Regions from separate parts of the Flavobacterium sp. AJR genome, predicted to be linked through region 1. Evidence: riboswitches for the same ligand, from Rfam matches in the RefSeq annotation. Region 1 holds a riboswitch; each other region holds the start of a gene.
What was found. A riboswitch is a leader RNA that binds a small molecule or an ion and turns the genes downstream of it on or off. The one in region 1 is predicted to bind cobalamin.

Region 1 (6,771 bases):
CTGAAAAGAGGAAGCTGTTGCGGAAACAAATGTCGACATTGCCCTTACTGATTTAAAAGAATAAACACGAATTTCACCAATTAACACGAAAGAAATAGTTGGTGCAATTGCGTTAGGGATAGTAGTGGTATCCTTTTATTTTTTTCTTTAAAAAATAAAAGATATAGCGAATAGCCCGCCCGAAGGGAACGCCCTTCTAAAATTTACAATTAATAATTAACAATTAAAAAAAGATGGTTTACTTGATTACTGGTGGTGAGCGTTCGGGGAAAAGTGGTTATGCACAACAACTGGCTTTGCAACTTACAAATGCACCAATGTATGTGGCAACGGCTAGAAAATGGGATGAAGATTTCCAGAATCGAATTGATCGTCACCAACAAGAACGCGACGAACGCTGGACAAATATTGAGAAGGAAAAACATTTGAGCGAAATTGATTTTTCGGGTAAAGTAGCTTTGATTGATTGTGTAACGCTTTGGTTAACTAACTTTTTTGTAGATACTAAAAATGATGTTACATTATCTCTTGAAGAAGCTAAAGCTGAGTTTCTAAAAATAGCCAATCAGCCAGATTCTACTTTGATAATTGTTACCAACGAAATAGGAATGGGACTTCATGCTGATACGCACGTAGGAAGAAAATTTACTGAATTACAAGGTTGGATGAATCAGTTTTTGGCTAAAAATGCCGATACTGTTGTACTTATGGTTTCGGGAATTCCCGTTACAATAAAAGGAAAGTAAAAGCCGAGAGCTTTCGGCTTTGGGCTATCAGCCTAGACCTTTGTTCCTTTTGAACCTCTTAAAAAGAAAAAACATGAGCTATTTAGATGATATATTAAAATCACGCCGCGATACACGCCACTTTACTAATGACGAAGTTCCTGATGAAGTTATTCAAAATGCTTTACAAGCTGGACATTGGGCGCCTTCGGTGGGTTTAACAGATGCAACTAAGTATTACATCATAAAATCGGATGAAGTTAAAAAAGCTATCAAAGATTTATTTTTGGATTATAATAAAAAAGCGGAGTTATTAACTGATGATGAGGAGCAAAAAGAACGCTATAAATCCTTGAAGCTGGAAGCTATAGAAGAGGCTCCTATTGGGATGATAATTGCTTATGACCGCTCGGTGCTAAACAATTTTACTATAGGAACTGTTGGTAGTAATGAAGCTGTAAAATTTAGTTCGGTTTGTGCTGCCCAAAATATCTGGTTATCACTTACGGAGCAAGGTTATGGTATGGGTTGGGTTTCTATTTTAAATTATTATCAGTTTAAGAAAATAATTGATTTACCTGAAAATATAGAACCGCTTGGTTATTTCTGTATTGGTAAACCTGCGACAAACTACGATAATCAACCCATGTTGCAGCAATTAAAGTGGAAACAAAAATCGGAAACTTTTGATTGTACCGAAATCAAAACTATAAATGAGAGTCTTATTCCGAAATTAGATTTTGATAATAAACCTAAAGTCGAAGTTAAAAGCTCTTTTAAAGAAGCGCTACAGCATAAAATCGATTCAAAAACTAAACCTATTGGAGCTTTAGGTATTTTAGAAAAGCTGGCATTCCAAATAGGAACAGTTTTTCAAACTCTGGAACCTGAGATTATAAAACCAAATATTGTTGTTTTTGCAGCAGACCACGGTATTGCCAATCATGGCGTGAGTGCTTATCCGCAAGATGTAACCCGACAAATGGTTGGTAATTTCCTAGAAGGCGGTGCAGCAATAAATGTTTTTTGTAAACAAAATAAAATTGAACTTTCTATCGTAGATGCTGGTGTAAATTATGATTTCCCTACAAATGCGAATTTAATTAATGCTAAAATTGCCAAAGGAACTCAATCCTTTTTACACGCTCCCGCAATGAGCGAAACCGAATTACAATTGTGTTTCTTGAAAGGTTCAGAAATTGTAGATTCTGTTGCAAAAACAGGAAGTAATTGCATTGGTTTTGGCGAAATGGGTATTGGTAACACATCTACAGCTTCGGTTTTAATGAGTGTTTTAACAGGTTTTTCTATAGAAGAATGTGTTGGAAAAGGAACTGGAGTTGATGAAGAAAAATTAATTCAGAAGCAGGAAATCCTAAAAAAAGCCATTGAAAATTATTCCGGTCAAGCCGAATTAAAAGTACAACTCGCCTATTTTGGTGGTTTTGAAATCATACAAATGGCCAGCGGAATGTTAGCCGCTTATAAAAACAATATGCTAATTCTGGTAGATGGTTTTATTTGTACTGTGGCATTTTTAATTGCTTATAAAATAAATCCTGAAATCAAGAAAAATGCTATTTACTGTCATTCATCTGCTGAACAAGCACATCAGAAATTATTAGATTATCTAGAAGCTCAATCAGTTCTACAACTAAATTTACGCTTAGGCGAAGGAACGGGCTGTGCAATTGCTTTACCTATATTACAATCGGCAATTGTTTTCCTTAACGAAATGGCTACTTTTGAAAATGCTGGAGTTAGTAAGAAGTAAAACAGTATTCAGTCGCAGTTTTTAGTTTCAGCAACTATCTTTAGCCAAATAAATAAAACTATTAAATGAAAAAACAACTCCATATTTTTTTTACTGCATTAATGTTCTACACAAGGATTCCTTGTCCTAAAAATATCGACCATAATCCTGATTACCTTAATAAAGCAAGTCGATATTTCCCTTTGATTGGTTGGATTGTTGGAGGTATATCTTTTCTGGCATTTTATGGTGCTTCATTTTTAGTTTCAACACCCGCAGCAGTAATTATAGGAATGATTGCTGGGATTTTAATTACTGGAGCTTTTCATGAAGATGGTTTTGCCGATGTTTGTGATGGTTTTGGTGGGGGTTGGACCAAAGAAAAAATCTTACTCATCATGAAAGACAGTGCCATTGGCGCTTATGGAGCTATTGGTGTTGTATTATTATTTTTATTAAAATTTCAGTTACTTTCAGAACTGGTAACTATAGAGACAATTACAAGTCAGCAATCGGTAATTACTATTTTATTGTTGTTTATTGCAGGACACTCTATTAGTCGTTTAGCAGCTATAAGCATCGTATTTACACATGAATATTCTCGTGAAGATGCGACAAGCAAAAGCAAACCAATTGCAAAAAGCTTTAGCTGGAAAGAAGTTTTAGGTTCTTTCTTTTTTGGTTTATTACCTCTCTTGGTTCTTTCTTATTTTCAATATCAATTACTTTTAGTATTAATTCCAGTTTTCCTAACACGCTACTTTTTGGCACGTTATTTCCAAAAATGGATTGATGGTTATACTGGAGATTGTTTGGGCGCAACACAACAAGTTTGCGAAGTTATTTTTTATTTAAGTGTTATAGCAGTATGGAAATTTATTTAGTTCGTCATACCGAAACTGTTTGCGAAAAAGGAATTTGCTACGGTCAAACTGATGTAAATATTGCTGAACCTTATGATTTGATTTTTGAAAACATTGTAAAGCAATTACCTCAAGATGCATTGTTATATTCGAGTCCATTAAAACGTTGTGTGTTACTTGCCAAACATATCCAACAAGAAACCAAAATTTTAAATTACAAAGAGGACAAACGTTTGATGGAAATGGATTTTGGTGATTGGGAAATGAAAAATTGGAATGAAATTTCTTCAAATGATTTAAATCCGTGGATGGAAGATTTCGTAAATATTCGAGTTTCAAACGGAGAATCTTTCATCGATTTACATGAAAGAGTCACTCATTTTATAGAAAACGAAATACTTGCTAAAAAACCGTCAAAGGCAATTATTGTTGCACATGCCGGAGTAATAAGAAGCATATTATGTCTTTTAAACTCTCTTCCTCTTAAAGATGCTTTCCAAAACAAAGTCGATTTTGGACAAGTAATTAAAGTCGATATCTAAATAAAATCAATTTTTGTTTTGTTTATGAATAGTATTAAATAATCAAACAGAATTGATTTATAAGCTTTTTTAACTTTATATTTGCACTTTCATTAAGGTTGTGCTATATTTTTTGAGACACATTAAAAGGGAATCAAGTAATTGAAGATTGAAAACATCAAAATCTACATTCGAAAATCTTGAGCTGTACCCGCAACTGTAAGCTTAGTCCTGTAAGGGATGCTTGTTGTTAACTACAAACCACTGTTTTAGGACGGGAAGGGAAACAACAAGACGCGAAGCCAGGAGACCTGCCTTTGTTAACAAATATCGAACTCTCGGGAAAAAGAGTTTAGAAATTATGACATTACAAAAGTTTTACATCTGTTTTTCGCTCTTAGTTTGCCAATTCATTTTGGCACAAAATGATTCTATAACAAAATTAAAAGAAGTTATAGTTTCCGACACTAACCTCAAGAAATACTCTGATTCACAATCAATTCAAGTACTTAATGACTCTATTATTAATAGAAATGAAGCATTACTTACCGATTTATTAAACTTTAACTCTACTATTTATTTTAAAGAATACGGTCGTGGTATGCTTTCGACAGTTGCTTTTAGAGGAACAACGGCTTCCCAAGCTGCTGTAATATGGAACGGTATCAATATCAATTCTCAGATGAACGGAAGTACCGATTTTAATACTATAGCCGGATCTGACTACAATTCGGTAAGTGTAAAAGCTGGTGGAGGAAGTGTTATTTACGGAAGTGGTGCTGTGGGAGGAACAGTACATTTAAACAATGATTTAAGTTTTTACAAAAGGTTTGAAAATAATTTAAAGCTAGATTACGGAAGCTTTAATACCATTGGAATCAACTACAAAACAAATATTTCAAACGAAAAGTGGAGCGCACAAATTGGATTTTCTAAAAATAGCTCAGCCAATGATTACAAATACTTAAACCGATACAACTGGAAAGGTGAACAACGCTGGAACCAAAACGGGCAATATGATATCATTACGATGAGCGCAAACCTAGGTTATAAATTTGACGCAAAGAACAGCCTTAAATTATACAGCCAAACATCTAATACTGACCGAAATACTTCAATTATTTCTGAATCTGAAACCAAATCAAAATACATTAATAGTTTCAGTCGTAATTTAATAGAATATGATGGTGATTTTGGCAGATTCACAACCAACTTTAAAACTGCTTTTATTACTGAGAAATATCAATATTTTGAAGATAATTCAAAAAACAACTATAGCCACGGAAAAACAGAAAGCCTAATTACTAAAGCTGATTTAGGATACACTCTTTTTAAATCAACTCAAGTAAACGCTATCCTAGATTATAATAGAACCAAAGGTTACGGAACTGGTTTTGGAGATCATGTGAGAGAAATTAGCTCAGCTGCATTAATGATAAAACAAGATTTTTTTGCAAATTGGAAAAACGAGTTAGGCATCCGAAAAGAATTTACAAATAATTACAAATCTCCTGTTTTATTCTCTTTAGGGTCATCTTATCAATTTAGTAAATTATATAATCTGAAATTAAATTTCTCTCGAAATTTCAGAATTCCAACGTTTAATGATTTGTATTGGGAAGAAGGAGGAAATCCTGATTTAAAACCAGAGAACTCCTATCAAGCCGAAATTGGAAATGTTTTTACATACAAAAATATCTCACTGACCCAAACTTTTTATTACATGAAAATAAAAGACTTATTACGATGGGTACCTAGTGATAATGGCATCTGGATGCCTCAGAACACCGACAAAGTAAATAGTTACGGAGCTGAAACCTTATTAAGTTGGAAAAAACATTTTGGTAAAAATTATTTTAATGTCAATGCGACTTATGCTTATACCGTTTCAGAAAATGACGAAACCAAAAAGCAATTGTTCTTTGTTCCTTTTAATAAAATTACAGGAGCAATTTCATATTACAGAAATAAGTTCTCAGCCAATTATCAATTTTTATACAATGATTTTGTTTATACACAATCCGATAATGACCCAAAAAACATAATTCCTGCTTACACCGTTTCAAACATAGGTATAGACTATGACTTCAAACTTTTATCCTCTTTTAAAATAGGTTTTCAAATTTTAAACGTTTGGAATAAAGAATATGAAAGTCTAGAATTCAGACCAATGCCTGGAAGAAATTATAATTTGTACATAAACCTTAAATTTTAATATAATGAAACTAACTAGATTATTTTTATTAGCATTAAGCATTTCGCTTCTTGCTTCTTGCTCTAATGATGATAATGACAACAATGACGATGGTCCAAAAGGAGCTTATGAGGATGGTATTTTTATCTTAAATGAAGGAAATGATATCAGTGGTGGTTCTGTGTCTTTTATCAATGAAGACTTAAATACAAACACTTTTGTTAAAGATGTTTACGGACCAACAAATGGTAATGACTATATCGGAAAATATCTTCAAAATATCTTTTTTGATAACGACAAAGCCTACATTATTTCTGGAGGTACAAATGTGATTAACGTAGTAAATCGTTACACTTTTAAATTAGTAGCTAAAATTGAGACTGGACTTATCAAACCTAGATATGGTGTTGTAAAAGATGGGAAAGCATATGTTACTAATGCAAACACATACTGGAGCAAAACAAACCCAGTAGGAAATACTGATGATTTTGTCGCTGTAATTAACTTATCTACAAATAAGGTAGAAAGTACAATTCCTTTAGACGGAACTGCCAACCGTATTGAACTTACAAACAATAAACTTTACATAACTGAGCCTTATAACAGTGATAAATTAGTTATCATTAATCCAAGTACAAACAAAATAGAAACTAAAGTGACTATTGGCTTTGGTGGAGATCCAATGGAAACCAAAGATGGTACGTTATATATTATC
Region 2 (6,771 bases), on a different contig from region 1:
CAGAATGACAAGTACTAGTCATGGTTTTGATGCAAATAGATTGATGGGTTATGCCGAGAGTCATGACGAAGAACGATTAATGTACAAGAACATACAATATGGTAATAGTAATAACGCAAGCCATGATGTCAAAAACTTAAATGTTGCTTTATCTAGAATGTCGGCTATTGGAGCAGTGTCCTTATTGATTCCTGGTCCAAAGATGATTTGGCATTTTGGCGATTTAGGTTGGGATGCTTCTATATTTGCATGTAATAACGGAATCGTTAATGATGAAAGTGGAACAATTCCTGGCGATTGTAAACTTGATACAAAACAGCAACCACAATGGACAGGTAATTGGTTAGGAAATTCAGGCCGAAGCAAGATTTATAATGATTGGACAAAAATGATTACCATGAAAACCGTAGAACCTGTTTTTTCAGGGGCAGTTACTGTGTCTAATACAAATTCATTATCTCCAAATATAAAAATTACAAATGCAGCATTGACATCAACACAGTTAAAAGACGTGTTGATTCTGGCAAATTTTGATGTAACTACTCAAAGTGTCGCTACTGGTTTTCCGTACACAGGAGTTTGGTATAATTTAATGGATAATACAACTATCAATGTTACTGATGTTGCAGCTGCAATTGCAATTCCAGCAGGAGAGTTTAGGATTTATGGTAATAAGGAAGCATTGTTGGCAATAGAAAATTTTGAGAAACCAAATGCGATTACCTTACATCCTAATCCAGTTTCAGATTATTTTACTTTAAATACTGAGGTTTCAAGGGTAGAGATTTATTCTTTGTCTGGACAATTAGTGAAAAGCTTTAGCGGAAGTGAAAAAATAACTTCTCAGTTCTCAGTGAGTGAATTAAATACAGGATTGTATATCGTGAAGGCAATAGATGAAGACAACAAGACTCAAGTAATGAAGTTCTTGAAAAAATAATTTTATTTGGTTAGTTAGTTAAAAAGCTGTCTATAGATTGTTATAGGCAGCTTTTTTGTTTTAAGTAGTTTTAGCAAATAGAAAAATGTAATTTATTTTCTTTTGTCATATTCTCCAATCAATGAAAAATACCCAAAAGTACCAAGTCCTAAAACGATAAGAGGAGTAAGGATAAATAGAATTATAATTCCGAAAACTAAATCGTCCTGTTTGTCGGAAACAAGTTTTGGTAATCCAAATTCAAAAATGCAAAAGTAAGCAGCAGCAATAGATAGTATTATCCATAGTATTCCCAATATTCGTTTTAGTACATTCATTGTGATAGGATTAGATGTGAGTATTTTTGTCTTTATTGTCAATATAAATCATTCCGATAACAAAACATATCGAAGCTATAATAATAGGATACCAAAGCCCATCGAGATAAAAGTCGGATTTGCCAACTTCTTTAGAGTGGGTTACAAAATAGGTTGAAATTGCAGGAAGTAAACCGCCAAATATTCCGTTCCCGACATGGTATGGCAAAGACATCGATGTGTATCTTATTTTTGCAGGAAACATTTCTACCAAGAAAGCTGCAATAGGACCATAAACCATGGTAACGAAAAGAACTTGAACAAATACCAGAAAAATCAATGCCCATTTATCTTGAGAATTAATAGTGATTGTAGTTTGTCTTTCGGGGTTAATTTTTTCAGCATGACTTATTTGTTTAATCGCTGCAGTTGTCCCGTCTGAATATTCATTGTTTGTAATAACGTAATGTTCTTTTTTGTCATTGTTATCGGCTTCAGTTGTATATGTATTCGAAATAACCTTGTTATCCAGATTCACAGTTTCATACATTTGTTTGTATATAGGTCTGTAGAGTAGGATAGCGAGTAACATGCCACCCATCATAATATATTTTCGACCGATCTTATCACTTAGCCACCCAAAGACTATAAAAAACGGAGTACCTAACAATAATGCAATTCCTAGTAATCCATCTACTTGTGAAGAATCTATACTCATTACAGTTTTCATAAAACTCATGGCGTAAAACTGTCCAGTGTACCAAACTACACCCTGTCCCATTGTTGCGCCAAATAAAGCAAGCAAGACAAATTTTAGATTATATCTATTCCCAAAACTTTCTTTTAAAGGGTTTACGCTTATGCTTCCTTCCTTTTTTGCTTTAGCAAAAACAGGAGATTCATCCATGTTTTTTCGTATCAAATAAGAAACTCCTACCATTACAATCGAAACCCAAAACGGAACACGCCATCCCCAAGAATCAAATGATTCCGCCGAGAGAGAATTTTTTGTGATTAAAATGACCATCAAAGAAATAAAAAGCCCAACAGTTGCAGTAGTCTGAATCCATGAAGTCCAATATCCGCGTTGACCCACAGGAGCATGTTCGGCAACATAGGTTGCAGCGCCTCCATATTCTCCGCCAAGTGCAAGACCTTGTAATAATCGTAAAATCAAGACTAATAATGGTGCTAAGAAACCAATAGTCTCATAGCTCGGAATACATCCAATTAAAAAAGTAGAACATCCCATTAATAATAGGGTCGCCATAAAAGTGTATTTTCTCCCAATTAAATCTCCAAGACGTCCAAAGAATAAAGCGCCAAAAGGTCTAACGACAAATCCTGCTGCAAAAGTGGCTAATGTTGCCAAGAAAGATGCTGTTGGATTATCGGAGGGGAAAAATTTGGTCGAAATAACCACAGCCAAACTCCCAAAAATATAAAAATCATACCATTCTATCATTGTCCCCATAGAAGAGGCCGAAATAACTTTCCAAATTCCTTTTGTAGATGTGTTACTCATAAAATGGCTGTGTTTTTAATAGTAAATAAAAGTATAAGGTATCATTTTACGAATATATAAGATATTTTTATATTTAGTTGATGGTTTTTTAACAAATAGGGTTTGTTTGTTGATTTAACATTTGTTCAGTAAATCAAAGTTTCATAATTCAAAATAAATTATAGTTTACAGAGATGTTCAAGGCCTTTAAAATAAATAACTATTGCTTTGTTACGAAAGAAAACACTAGTTTTGCAACTCAAATTTTGAAACAGAAAATGGTTGTCATATCGATATGATATTGACATTAAAAGGGAATTTGGTGTAAATCCAAAACTGTCCCGCAGCTGTAAACTCATTAACCGAAACCCTTTAATACGTCACTTTTCATTTAGAAAGGGAAGGCTGGGTGTAGGGAGTAAGTCAGAAGACCTGCCGTTTTTATAGTAATAAATAGCTTTCGGGGATTGAAGCTTGAATTAAGAATAATACTTTTCACTTTGTGTGATAATGGTATTGTTTGTCTATTCTATTCTCGTAAGCCAAAAATGGAATTTATGAGATTTTTTTTCTGCAAATATAATATCGCAAAAGCAATCTTTTTTTTGGAAGCTTCTCCTTTCGATATTTTCTTTTTCTCCACTAAAAAAATCATTAAAACGTATCGCTTTACAATATGCTATGCTTTTACAAAAGTTTATTTATACAACTTTTGTAAGGGTGAATTGTATTTCGATTTAAAGAATTAAGTAATATAATTTTTAAATATTGAATAATGAAAAACCGATTTTTTTCCAAGCAATTAATTGCAATTGCTTCTTTGATGATGCTAACAGTTTCGTGTAATAATGATGACGATTTTACAGAGCCACCAGTAATAAAAGGCGAACAGCAATTAAAAGATACTTTAACTGTTGGGAAAACACTTCAATTAAGCTCAAAATTAGCAGATAGAAAGAACGTTTCTTTTGAATGGGCGATAGACGGAAAAGTAGTAGGATCTGATTCTACCTATATCTTTAAACCAGAAACGAGGGGAGATTTTAAAATTACAATGATAGCCAAAAATGATGGCGGAAAAGTTTCTCTTACTTATGATATCCATGCATGGGGAGCATATGAAAACGGTTTCTTTATGATCAACGAAGGATGGTTTGGTCACGGAACTGGAACGGTAGGATTTTATAGATACGATACAAGAGCTATAGAAGACAGTATTTTTGTAAAAGTAAATCCAGATAAAGATTTAAAACCGGCATCATCTACATTAGAATTTGGAACCATCATTAATAAAAAACTATTTTTAGTTTCTAAAGTTGGCGGACCTGTTGTAGTAGCCGATGCTTATTCGTTAAAAGAAGAAAAAAGAGTCCCTGCTAAAGGCGGAAACGACTGGCGTGCAGTTGTGGGTATTGATGAAAATCAAGCCCTTTTGACTTCTGGTAAAGGGATATTTAAGCTTAATCTTAATACGATGGAGGTGAATGGACAAATCGAAGGCGTTACAGGTCAGGTTGGAGATGTTGTTAAGACCAATGGTTATATTTTTGCATTATCTGCTTCAAAAGGGGTTATTGTAATAAATGCTTCAACATTGGTAGTCGAAAAAACGATTCCGGGTATGGTTTTAGGATTTGCTGTTACCGATGATAAAAAAGTATGGGCAGCAGGAGGAAAAAATCTTATAAGTATAGATTCAAATACTCTTGAAGTAAAAGAAATTGCATTAGGTTTTCAGGCTTACGGAAGCTGGGGAGCTTGGCATCCGGGATCTATTACGGCTGCTAAAAATGATGTTTTTATTGCTAAAAACGGAAGTTTTAGTGGTGGTAAAGAAATTTACAAATACACTGGTACTCCAGAGTCATTGACTGCGCCTTTTATTACATTAACAAATTCAAATATTTTATATGGTGCAGGAATTGGTTATGACCGAAAGAAAAATACTTTGGTGGTAAATACCTTAAATTCAGGTTTTGGTGTGAATTTCTCTATAAACAATCTTTATATATTTAACGCTGATTCAGGAGCAAAAACAGCATCGGTAAATTTTTCAGGATATTATTTTCCTGCAGTTTCTGTATTTCATCAATAATTTTTTTAAACTGTAAAGAATTTTTACCGCAAAGTACGCTAAGATTTACGCAAAGGTTCGCAAAGCTTTATGATGAAGCTTTGCGAACCTTTTTTTTGTAATATTTATAATCATGCCAACGGTTTTAACCGTTGGAGCGCAATATGTAATCATAATCCGTCTCCCACGGTTGAAACCATGGGCTATATTTGAAATATGGTAATTTCTGATACGGAGTTTCTTCTCATAAAAAAAAATCACAGGTCTATAATTTAAACTTTGCGAACTTTTGTGTTGGTACAAATATATAAATGTAATTTGAGTATTCGTATACATTGTTTTAAAAAAAATCTCTATTTTTTTGAGTTTTTTGTTAAATTTAATTTAAGTATCCCATTTTAATGGCTTAATTTCCACTGACTAATGTGTTATTTAAGTTCATTCTAAAATCTGGATTTGCTTTAATATTAGGCTCTGTAAATAATGCGACATTTCTTATAGTTGTATATTCTAAGTTAAATGCTGGGTTTTGATACCAGTTTTTAATGCCCGAATCAAAGTTAGAATTTTCGCTTAAAATAGCACCTTGACAGTTATTGATTATTAATCCGTTTAGTTTAATTTTTTCTAGGTTAACAATTCCATCTCCAATTTTTCCTTGAAAAACCATAAAGGGTGTAAAACCTGAGATTACACTATTATTTAAGGTAAAATAACTATTTTCTCCTATATGTGCAGCTTCGCGAACAAGTCCTTGATTGCTTTCTTCCAGATTTACCAAGGTAATATTATTGGCAGTTATCTTGGTTAGTTTTTTGCTTGTATCTGTACTTTCTATTTTGTCATACGAATCGATTTCAAAGCATCGTGAACCTGAAATATCCGAAGAGTAGGGGTGACGAATGGCAATACTATTATTTATAGTGCATTGTACTCCTTGTGTAAAATCAAAATCATCATCGGTAGCTCGGTAGGAAACTAAGTTATTCATAACGACATCTCCGCCATAAGATTCAAAAGAATCATCATTAGAATAACTGATCTGAATATATTCTAACTTGGTTTTACGACCAACTCCAGCCAATGATAAACCATTAATTTCTTTTAGAGCATTTAATTTTCTACCAGAGTATTCGATACGTATGTATTTTAAAATACCAGAGTTATCGTCAGTATCTTGTCCGCCATAGTGATTTACAACAGGATCTAGATTAAAATCTAAGAAACTAACTCCGCCCATTTTATTAATCGGTGCTTTTCCCAGAAGGATTATTCCGCCCCAATCTCCAGGTTTTCTTTCGGCAACATTTTTATTAGATGTAAATATAATTGGGTCAGTTTCTAACCCTTCGGCCATTATCTTAGAACCATTTGTTATTACCAGCGTACCACAAGTTTTATCATCTCCTCTTATTACCGTTCCGGGTTCAATCGTTAAAACGGCATTATTGGTTAAATATACAACGCCAACTAATTGATATGTATTTCGTTTATATAATTTGGTATCCTTATCGATAGTTCCAGCCAGAATATTTGTAGCTTCATTATATTCGATAGAAGCGGGTTTAAAATTAGTCCATTTATTCATCCAGTTTGATGCGCCAACAATCCCTTTTTGTTGTTGTGCATTGACTATAATACTACTTACTAAACAAATAATTACAAGGTGTAAATTTTTTTTCATAGTGGTGTCTTTAGCAAAATTTGATTTTTGGATAAAAGTCTTTTGGTTGAGACAAAGACTCTTTTTTAATTGTCCCAAAAGTAAAAGTGGTTTGTTAATCAAAGAATGGTAAGATATTATGAAAGTGTTATTATACCTTTAAGAACGTTATTTTATTTGTTCGTAAAGCCATTGTTGTATTTAAATATCAAAAATTAAGGCATAAAAAAATCCCATTCGCCGTGGCGAATGGGATTTTAAGAATTAGTAAGCTTGTGTGATATTAGAATTTTA
Region 3 (6,771 bases), on a different contig from region 1:
TTATCATAACACTGTTTTTCATTTGCGTAAGCGAATCTTTATTTATGATATGCTTTGTTTTTTCGTTTAATGGGCAATGTAACGAGATAATATCACTTTCTTTAAAAACTGTCTCTAAATCGGTAAATACAACTCCCTCTTTTTCCATTTCGGGATTACTCACAATATCATAAGCAAGAATCCGGCAACCAAAGCCTTTTCCTATTTTAGAGAAAGCTTTCCCTATATTCCCTGTTCCTATTATACCAATTGTTTTACCATGCAAATCAAATCCTAATAACCCATTTAGCGAGAAATTTTGTTCACGAACTCTATTATACGCTTTATGTGTTTTGCGATTAAGTGTAAGAATCATTGCCATAGCGTGTTCGGCAACAGCTTCGGGTGAATAAGCAGGAACGCGACAAACATGAATTCCGTGTTTCTTTGCAGCTTCCAGATTTACATTATTAAAACCAGCACAACGTAAAGCAATAATCTTCACACCCTTTTCTGCCAATTGTTTTATCACCGCTTCATCCACAATATCATTTACAAAAACACAAATAATATTCGAACCCTGAATTAAACTTACTGTATGTTTATTAAGCTGTGTTTCAAAAAATTCTAAGTCAAAACCAAACTCGCAATTATGTTTATTAAAGAAAGTCTTATCATAAGGCTGAGCCGAGAAAAACGTTATTTTATTCATACCTGCTACTCTATCTAAATCCATATATGCTTTCTTTAAAATTATAATTGTTTATTCATTAAAATTAAACAAATAATCGCAAAGTAAATTTCCAGTCAAAAAAAAAAGAGCTTCAATTGAAGCTCGTTTGATACAAAAACTATAAATCAATCTTAAACACGAATTTCACGAATTGTCACTAATCCGTTTGTGAAATTAATTTCACAAACTAAGCTACTCATTAAGATTTGTGCAAATTCGTGAAATTCGTGTTTGTTATTTTATTTTCTTAATTACAATATGTTTCGATTTTAGTTTTTTATCGGTTGCATATTTTAATAGTTGTTTACCAGCTTCTACATTACGATCTGATGATAACACGTTAGCACCATTGGCAACAAGTTTATAATATAACTCATCTCCTTTTGCAGCAGCACTTTTATCTAGATTCCCCATAGTTCCTAGAATACAAGAAATTTTTCGGCTGTGTAAATACTCATATACTTCTGGTTTTGGTTCTGAAGTACCTACAAATGCAATCATTTTATTGGCTTTTACACCTAATTTCTCCATACGTTCCACATCTTCTTTTCCTCTTGCCGAAACCGAAATCATTAAGTCTGGTGCAAGTTTAGCAGCCTCAGCAGCTTGTGTCGCTGTATAAGTAATAATTACCGAATAAGCCTCGGCTTTATTTCTTCTTACAGCATCGATAATCATTTGCATCGGAACACCTTTCTTGATATCCAGATTGTAAATTACTTTACCCTTACCCCATTGTAGGATTTGATCTAAAGTTTCGATTTTATATGGAGTTACTTTTCCTTCAGTATCTTTTAAGAAAAGCTCTTGTAACTCTTTATACGTATATCCTTCGATAACACCCGTTCCAGTTGTTGTTCTGTCTAGTGTATTATCATGCATCATTACTAAAACCGAATCCTTACTCAAAGCAATATCAGTTTCTACAATCGTAGGATTATATTTTATTGCATTGGCAAATGTTGGTGTACAATTTTCTGGAAATCCAACTGTTGGACCACCTCGATGTGCACTTACCAATGGAATTGTTTTCTTAGAATAATTTAAAAACTTCTGTAATTCTTTAGAAGTTTTAAATTTTAATAAATATTCATTTTCCTGGGCAAAACCAAAACTAAAAACGAAAGAAACTAAAACTGCAAGCCACAAACTTTTATTCTGAAACATATTATATTTATTAAAATTGGATTGCAAAATTAAGCAATTCCTACTATGCAAAGCCCTATAAAAAGTGAAATTATTTTAACCATATAAGTAATTTAAGTAAATATAAGCGCGACTTAATCAGCCTAAAATTTAAATGGACTTACATTACTTATATGGTTACCTTTTTTTATTACAATCTTAAATATACAATTCTGTTGAAAAATTATAAAAAAAAATCAAATTTTAGTAAACTTTCGTCCAGGTTCAAATATTATAAATCAATTTTACTTAAAGATTTCTTTTCATTTCAAATTGCGAAATTGTATATGGTATATTTAAATTTTTTATAAATCCTTTTGCTTCTGCAGAACTATTCTGAACATTATATACTAATAATTCATTTTGATCCAAAGCATTGTTAATGTGATTAAATAAACTCGTACCAATTCCTTTACGACGATAATTAGGAGCTACAGCTACTTGATTAATTTTTTTGGATGTAGGATTATATATTGCATAACCTACCAATGCGTCATTTATATAAGCTCCAAGAATTTGGCTAAATTCTATACTATTGCTCACTGCCATAATATCGTTTTGCCATGAAGGTTCTATATCCCAAAAAGATTTAAACAATTCCCATTGAGTTTCTTTAAGATTCTTTATATCAACTTTAGGATTTATATCTAATGCCGGTACTTTACCTTTAAAACAATCTAGTTTTCTATGTATTGTATAACCCATCTTTTCGTAAACTCGTATTGCAGGATGATTTCCTTCTATAACTTCTAAAACCATTTGCTTTACGCCAAGATTTTCTAATTTCGGCACTAAAATATCATACATTTTACCAACTAAACCTTTTCCTCTATAATCTGGAACAACACCAGTTGCAGCATTATAAGCAACAAATTCTTCGTTTGTAGTATTTAAAGCATGCAGCATAAATCCAACTAATTTATCTTCGGCATAAACTCCGATAGACAAATCTAATTTAATATTTTCGGCAGAAATCTTAGTTTTAAGTTGCTCTAAATTAAGACTAAAAGGCACGATATAATCTGAAAAAGATAAATTAATAACCGCTAATAGATCTTTAATATCAATGTTTTCTAAACTTTTTACTTCCATTTTTTATGCAAAATTTTTTGAGTTTAAGATTGAGTTTCTCTAATTTATAAAGGTTTTCTAAATATTGAAATAGAGAAAATCAAATATACATTTTATGTAAAAAACAATGATGAACTATTTTAGATTTTATTAAAAAATAGAAGGTAACCACATGGATGTCGAAACATCGAGATATTGTTTTTTTACAAGAATCGTCTAGTTTTCAAATTGATATATTGTCATATTTTTAAATTTATTGGATATAAATGAAAATTATCAAATTAGCAGATTATACCCTTGTTTTATTGTCTTAATTGTAATTAAATTAAATAAGAACTTTTTTTCATAAACTTATGTTATATATTTGCTCAAAATTTTGGTCTACTTTTTCTTAAAATTTTAAGAAGAAATAGTTAAAAGGGAATCAGGTGTAAATCCTGAACAGACCCGCTACTGTAAGTTCTATATAAGTCTTTAAACGTTACTAATGCCATTGTCCCGATTCTCGGGATGAGAAGGTTGTTTAAAGATGGAACAAGTCAGGAGACCTGCCAAAATCACATAGTTTAAAACTTTCGAGGAATAAAGTTGAAGAACAAGAAAATTAGCCTGTTATTTTATAGCGGGACTTTCTTATTATGCTTCTTGATTATTACATCGCGAAAAGTTTTTATAATTTATTTAGTGATGTATAATACAAACAAAAAGCTTTTATTCGTTTTTATCTTATTTACTCCATTTTTGCTTCATTCGCAAGCAACCAATGATAGCATTCGCAAACTAAAAGAAGTAATTCTTAAGGCAAAACCATACCAGGAAGTAATTCCTGTGCAAAGTCTTTCGGGGAAATTACTAGAAAATCTTGCCAGTCATAATGTTGCTGATGCGCTTCGTTATTTTGCCGGAGTCCAGATTAAAGATTATGGTGGTCTTGGCGGACTTAAAACTGTAGATGTCCGTAATATGGGAACGCACCATGTAGGTGTTTTTTACGACGGAATCCAATTAGGTAATGCGCAAAACGGAGTTACTGATTTGGGTAAATATTCGCTAGACGACATGGAATCTCTTACCATGTATAACGGTCAGAAAAGCGAAATATTCCAGTCGGCAAAAGACTTTGCAGCTGCATCTACCATTTATTTAAGAACCAAACGTCCCGTTTTTGAAGGGGATAAAAAAACAAATTTATTGGTGCGGTTTAAAACCATGACTATAAATTATTTTGATCCGTCTTTTAGATGGGAACAAAAGCTGAGCAATAAAGTAAGCATGAGCGTAAGTTCTGAGTATATAAAATCTAACGGAGAATATAAATTTAGATACAAAAGAAACAATCAGGATGGTACTGTAGCTTACGATACTACTGCCACAAGACATAATAGTGATATTGAAGCTTTCAGATTTGAATCTGGACTTTACGGAAAAATAAATAATGGTTCCTGGGATGCCAAAGTTTATTATTACGACTCAGATAGGGGAGCACCAGGAGCAATTGTCGAAAATAAGTTTTCTGACGGATTTAGACAGTACGACAAGAATTTCTTCACACAGGCATCTATAGTAAAGGATTTTACAAAAAAATACAAATTTCAGGCAAAGGCAAAATACGCTTACGATTACACGCATTATGTTGCCAGAGATACTACCAATATTTTAGGAGAAACAGTAACCGAAGGAGCACAATCTGACGATAGTTATTACCAACAGGAAATATATTTCTCGGCAGTAAATATGTACAACATATTACCTACATGGGATGTTTCGTTATCTACAGATTTTCAATACAATAAACTAAATGCTACAAGAAAAGGAATACAAACTCAATTTTCTTTTCCGCAACGCTATACTGCCTTGTTTTCTTTGGCAAGTTCTTTCAGACTTGGGCAATTTAAAGCTTTAGGTAGTGTTGTGGGTACTTATGTTCAGGAAGAAGTGCGCTATAATGCAAAAGCTCCCGACAAAAAAGAGTTTACTCCTGCATTATTTCTTGGGTATACACCATTTAAAGACTACGATTTTAATTTACGAGCATTTGCAAAACGTATTTTCAGGATGCCCACTTTTAATGACTTGTATTATACCATGGTCGGATCCAGTACTTTGAGACCTGAATATATGAACCAGTACGATGTTGGGTTTACCTATAATTTACCTGTAAATAATTCTTTTTTAGACAAACTTTCTATTCAGGTTGATGGATATTACACCAATACCAAAGATAAAATTGTGGCTGCTCCAACAGGAAATTTATTCCGATGGATGATGACCAATATGGGACAAGTAAAAGGAAAAGGTATAGAATCGGTACTTAATATAGGAATGCATATTGGTAATGTAAATTTAGCTACAAATCTTACCTACACTTATTCAGAAAGTAGAGATTATACAAAATTTGCAGGTTTGGAATTATCCTCTTACGGAGATCAGATTCCTTATACTCCGTGGCATAGTGGTTCTGGGATATTAAATGCTGATTATAAAACCTGGAATTTTAACTACAGCTTTGTTTATGTAGGAAAACGATATAATGGTAATGTCAACAATATCAAAATCAACGAAATTCAGCCTTGGTACACACACGATTTAGCGGTACAAAAGTCTTTTGCTTTAAGCAAATATTTAATAAAAGGGACAATAGAGCTAAACAATGTACTTAATCAGCAGTATGAGGTTATATACAATTATCCGATGCCGGGACGTACAATGAAATTTATAATAAGTATTGCGCTATGAAAAAGATAACTACACAATTAATCCTCGGTTTATTTATAGCCCTTGCTTTTGCTTCTTGTAGAGAAGAAGAAACCATTTTCCCATCTTCAGATAAAAGCGTTGCTGCACCAAGAAGTGATGGTAAGATAGAAGGTTTTTATCTGCTTAACGAAGGTAATATGGGGATGAACCGGGCAAGCATCGATATATTTAATTATAGAACAGGAAACTATACAACCGATATTTATTCGGAACGAAATCCTACAGTTATAAAAGAATTGGGTGACGTAGGCAACGATATCAAAATTTATGGCAATAAGGTTTATGCTGTAATAAACTGTTCTAATAAAGTTGAAGTAATCGATAAATGGTCGGCAAAACGTATCAAAAAAATTGATATTCCTAATTGCCGATATGTAGCTTTTTACAAAGACAAAGCCTATGTAAGTTCCTATTCTGGTCCTGTAGCCATAGATCCTAACGCAGAGATAGGTTTTGTGGCTGAAATTGATACCACATCATTAGAAATAAAACGAAAAGTAAATGTAGGTTATCAGCCAGAGCAAATGGTGGTAAGTAACGGAAAATTATATGTAGCAAACTCTGGAGGTTATAGAGTTCCTAATTATGACAGAACCGTATCTGTGATTGATCTTGAGACTTTTACCGAAATAAAAAAGATAGATGTTGGTATAAATCTTTACAGTATGCAAATAGACAGTAGAGGAGATATTTATGTGAGTTCCAGAGGAGATTATTACAATACACCATCAAATCTTTTTGTAATTGATACCAAAACGGATGAGAAAAAAATGCAACTCGATATTCCGGTTCTAGGAATGTGTTTAGTAGATGATTTACTCTATTTCTATAGTGTATCGTGGAGCTATCTTACTAATAGTAATAAAGTAACCTACGGAATATTAGACACTAAAACCAAAAAGATAATAAGCGACAAGATAATCACTGACGGTACAGATAAACAAATAATGATTCCTTACGGACTACAGGTAAATCCCGAAACCAAAGAAATTTATATCACCGATGCACAAAATTATGTCGTAACAGGCTATATCTATTGCTTTACA

Region 2: linked by a shared signal. The riboswitch ahead of B8T70_RS17970 (DUF5074 domain-containing protein) and the one ahead of B8T70_RS11215 (TonB-dependent siderophore receptor) in region 1 are both predicted to bind cobalamin.
Region 3: linked by a shared signal. The riboswitch ahead of B8T70_RS06075 (TonB-dependent receptor) and the one ahead of B8T70_RS11215 (TonB-dependent siderophore receptor) in region 1 are both predicted to bind cobalamin.

What each region holds. Positions count from the first base shown of each region.
Region 1 is NZ_NCWQ01000036.1:31,143-37,913, reverse strand. It holds gene B8T70_RS11240 (DUF5522 domain-containing protein) at 1-51, shown strand, start outside; gene cobU (bifunctional adenosylcobinamide kinase/adenosylcobinamide-phosphate guanylyltransferase) at 234-746, shown strand; gene cobT (nicotinate-nucleotide--dimethylbenzimidazole phosphoribosyltransferase) at 820-2,499, shown strand; gene B8T70_RS11225 (adenosylcobinamide-GDP ribazoletransferase) at 2,565-3,362, shown strand; gene cobC (alpha-ribazole phosphatase) at 3,347-3,883, shown strand; cobalamin riboswitch at 3,962-4,196, shown strand; gene B8T70_RS11215 (TonB-dependent siderophore receptor) at 4,224-6,077, shown strand; gene B8T70_RS11210 (DUF5074 domain-containing protein) at 6,082-6,771, shown strand, end outside.
Region 2 is NZ_NCWQ01000072.1:29,870-36,640, forward strand. It holds gene B8T70_RS17955 (alpha-amylase family glycosyl hydrolase) at 1-940, shown strand, start outside; gene B8T70_RS17960 (DUF6814 family protein) at 1,033-1,257, opposite strand; gene B8T70_RS17965 (MFS transporter) at 1,268-2,761, opposite strand; cobalamin riboswitch at 3,003-3,195, shown strand; gene B8T70_RS17970 (DUF5074 domain-containing protein) at 3,516-4,835, shown strand; gene B8T70_RS17975 (hypothetical protein) at 5,221-6,498, opposite strand; gene B8T70_RS17980 (YceI family protein) at 6,761-6,771, opposite strand, start outside.
Region 3 is NZ_NCWQ01000017.1:32,436-39,206, forward strand. It holds gene B8T70_RS06060 (2-hydroxyacid dehydrogenase) at 1-715, opposite strand, end outside; gene B8T70_RS06065 (glycerophosphodiester phosphodiesterase family protein) at 947-1,879, opposite strand; gene B8T70_RS06070 (GNAT family N-acetyltransferase) at 2,147-2,989, opposite strand; cobalamin riboswitch at 3,329-3,539, shown strand; gene B8T70_RS06075 (TonB-dependent receptor) at 3,656-5,704, shown strand; gene B8T70_RS06080 (YncE family protein) at 5,701-6,771, shown strand, end outside.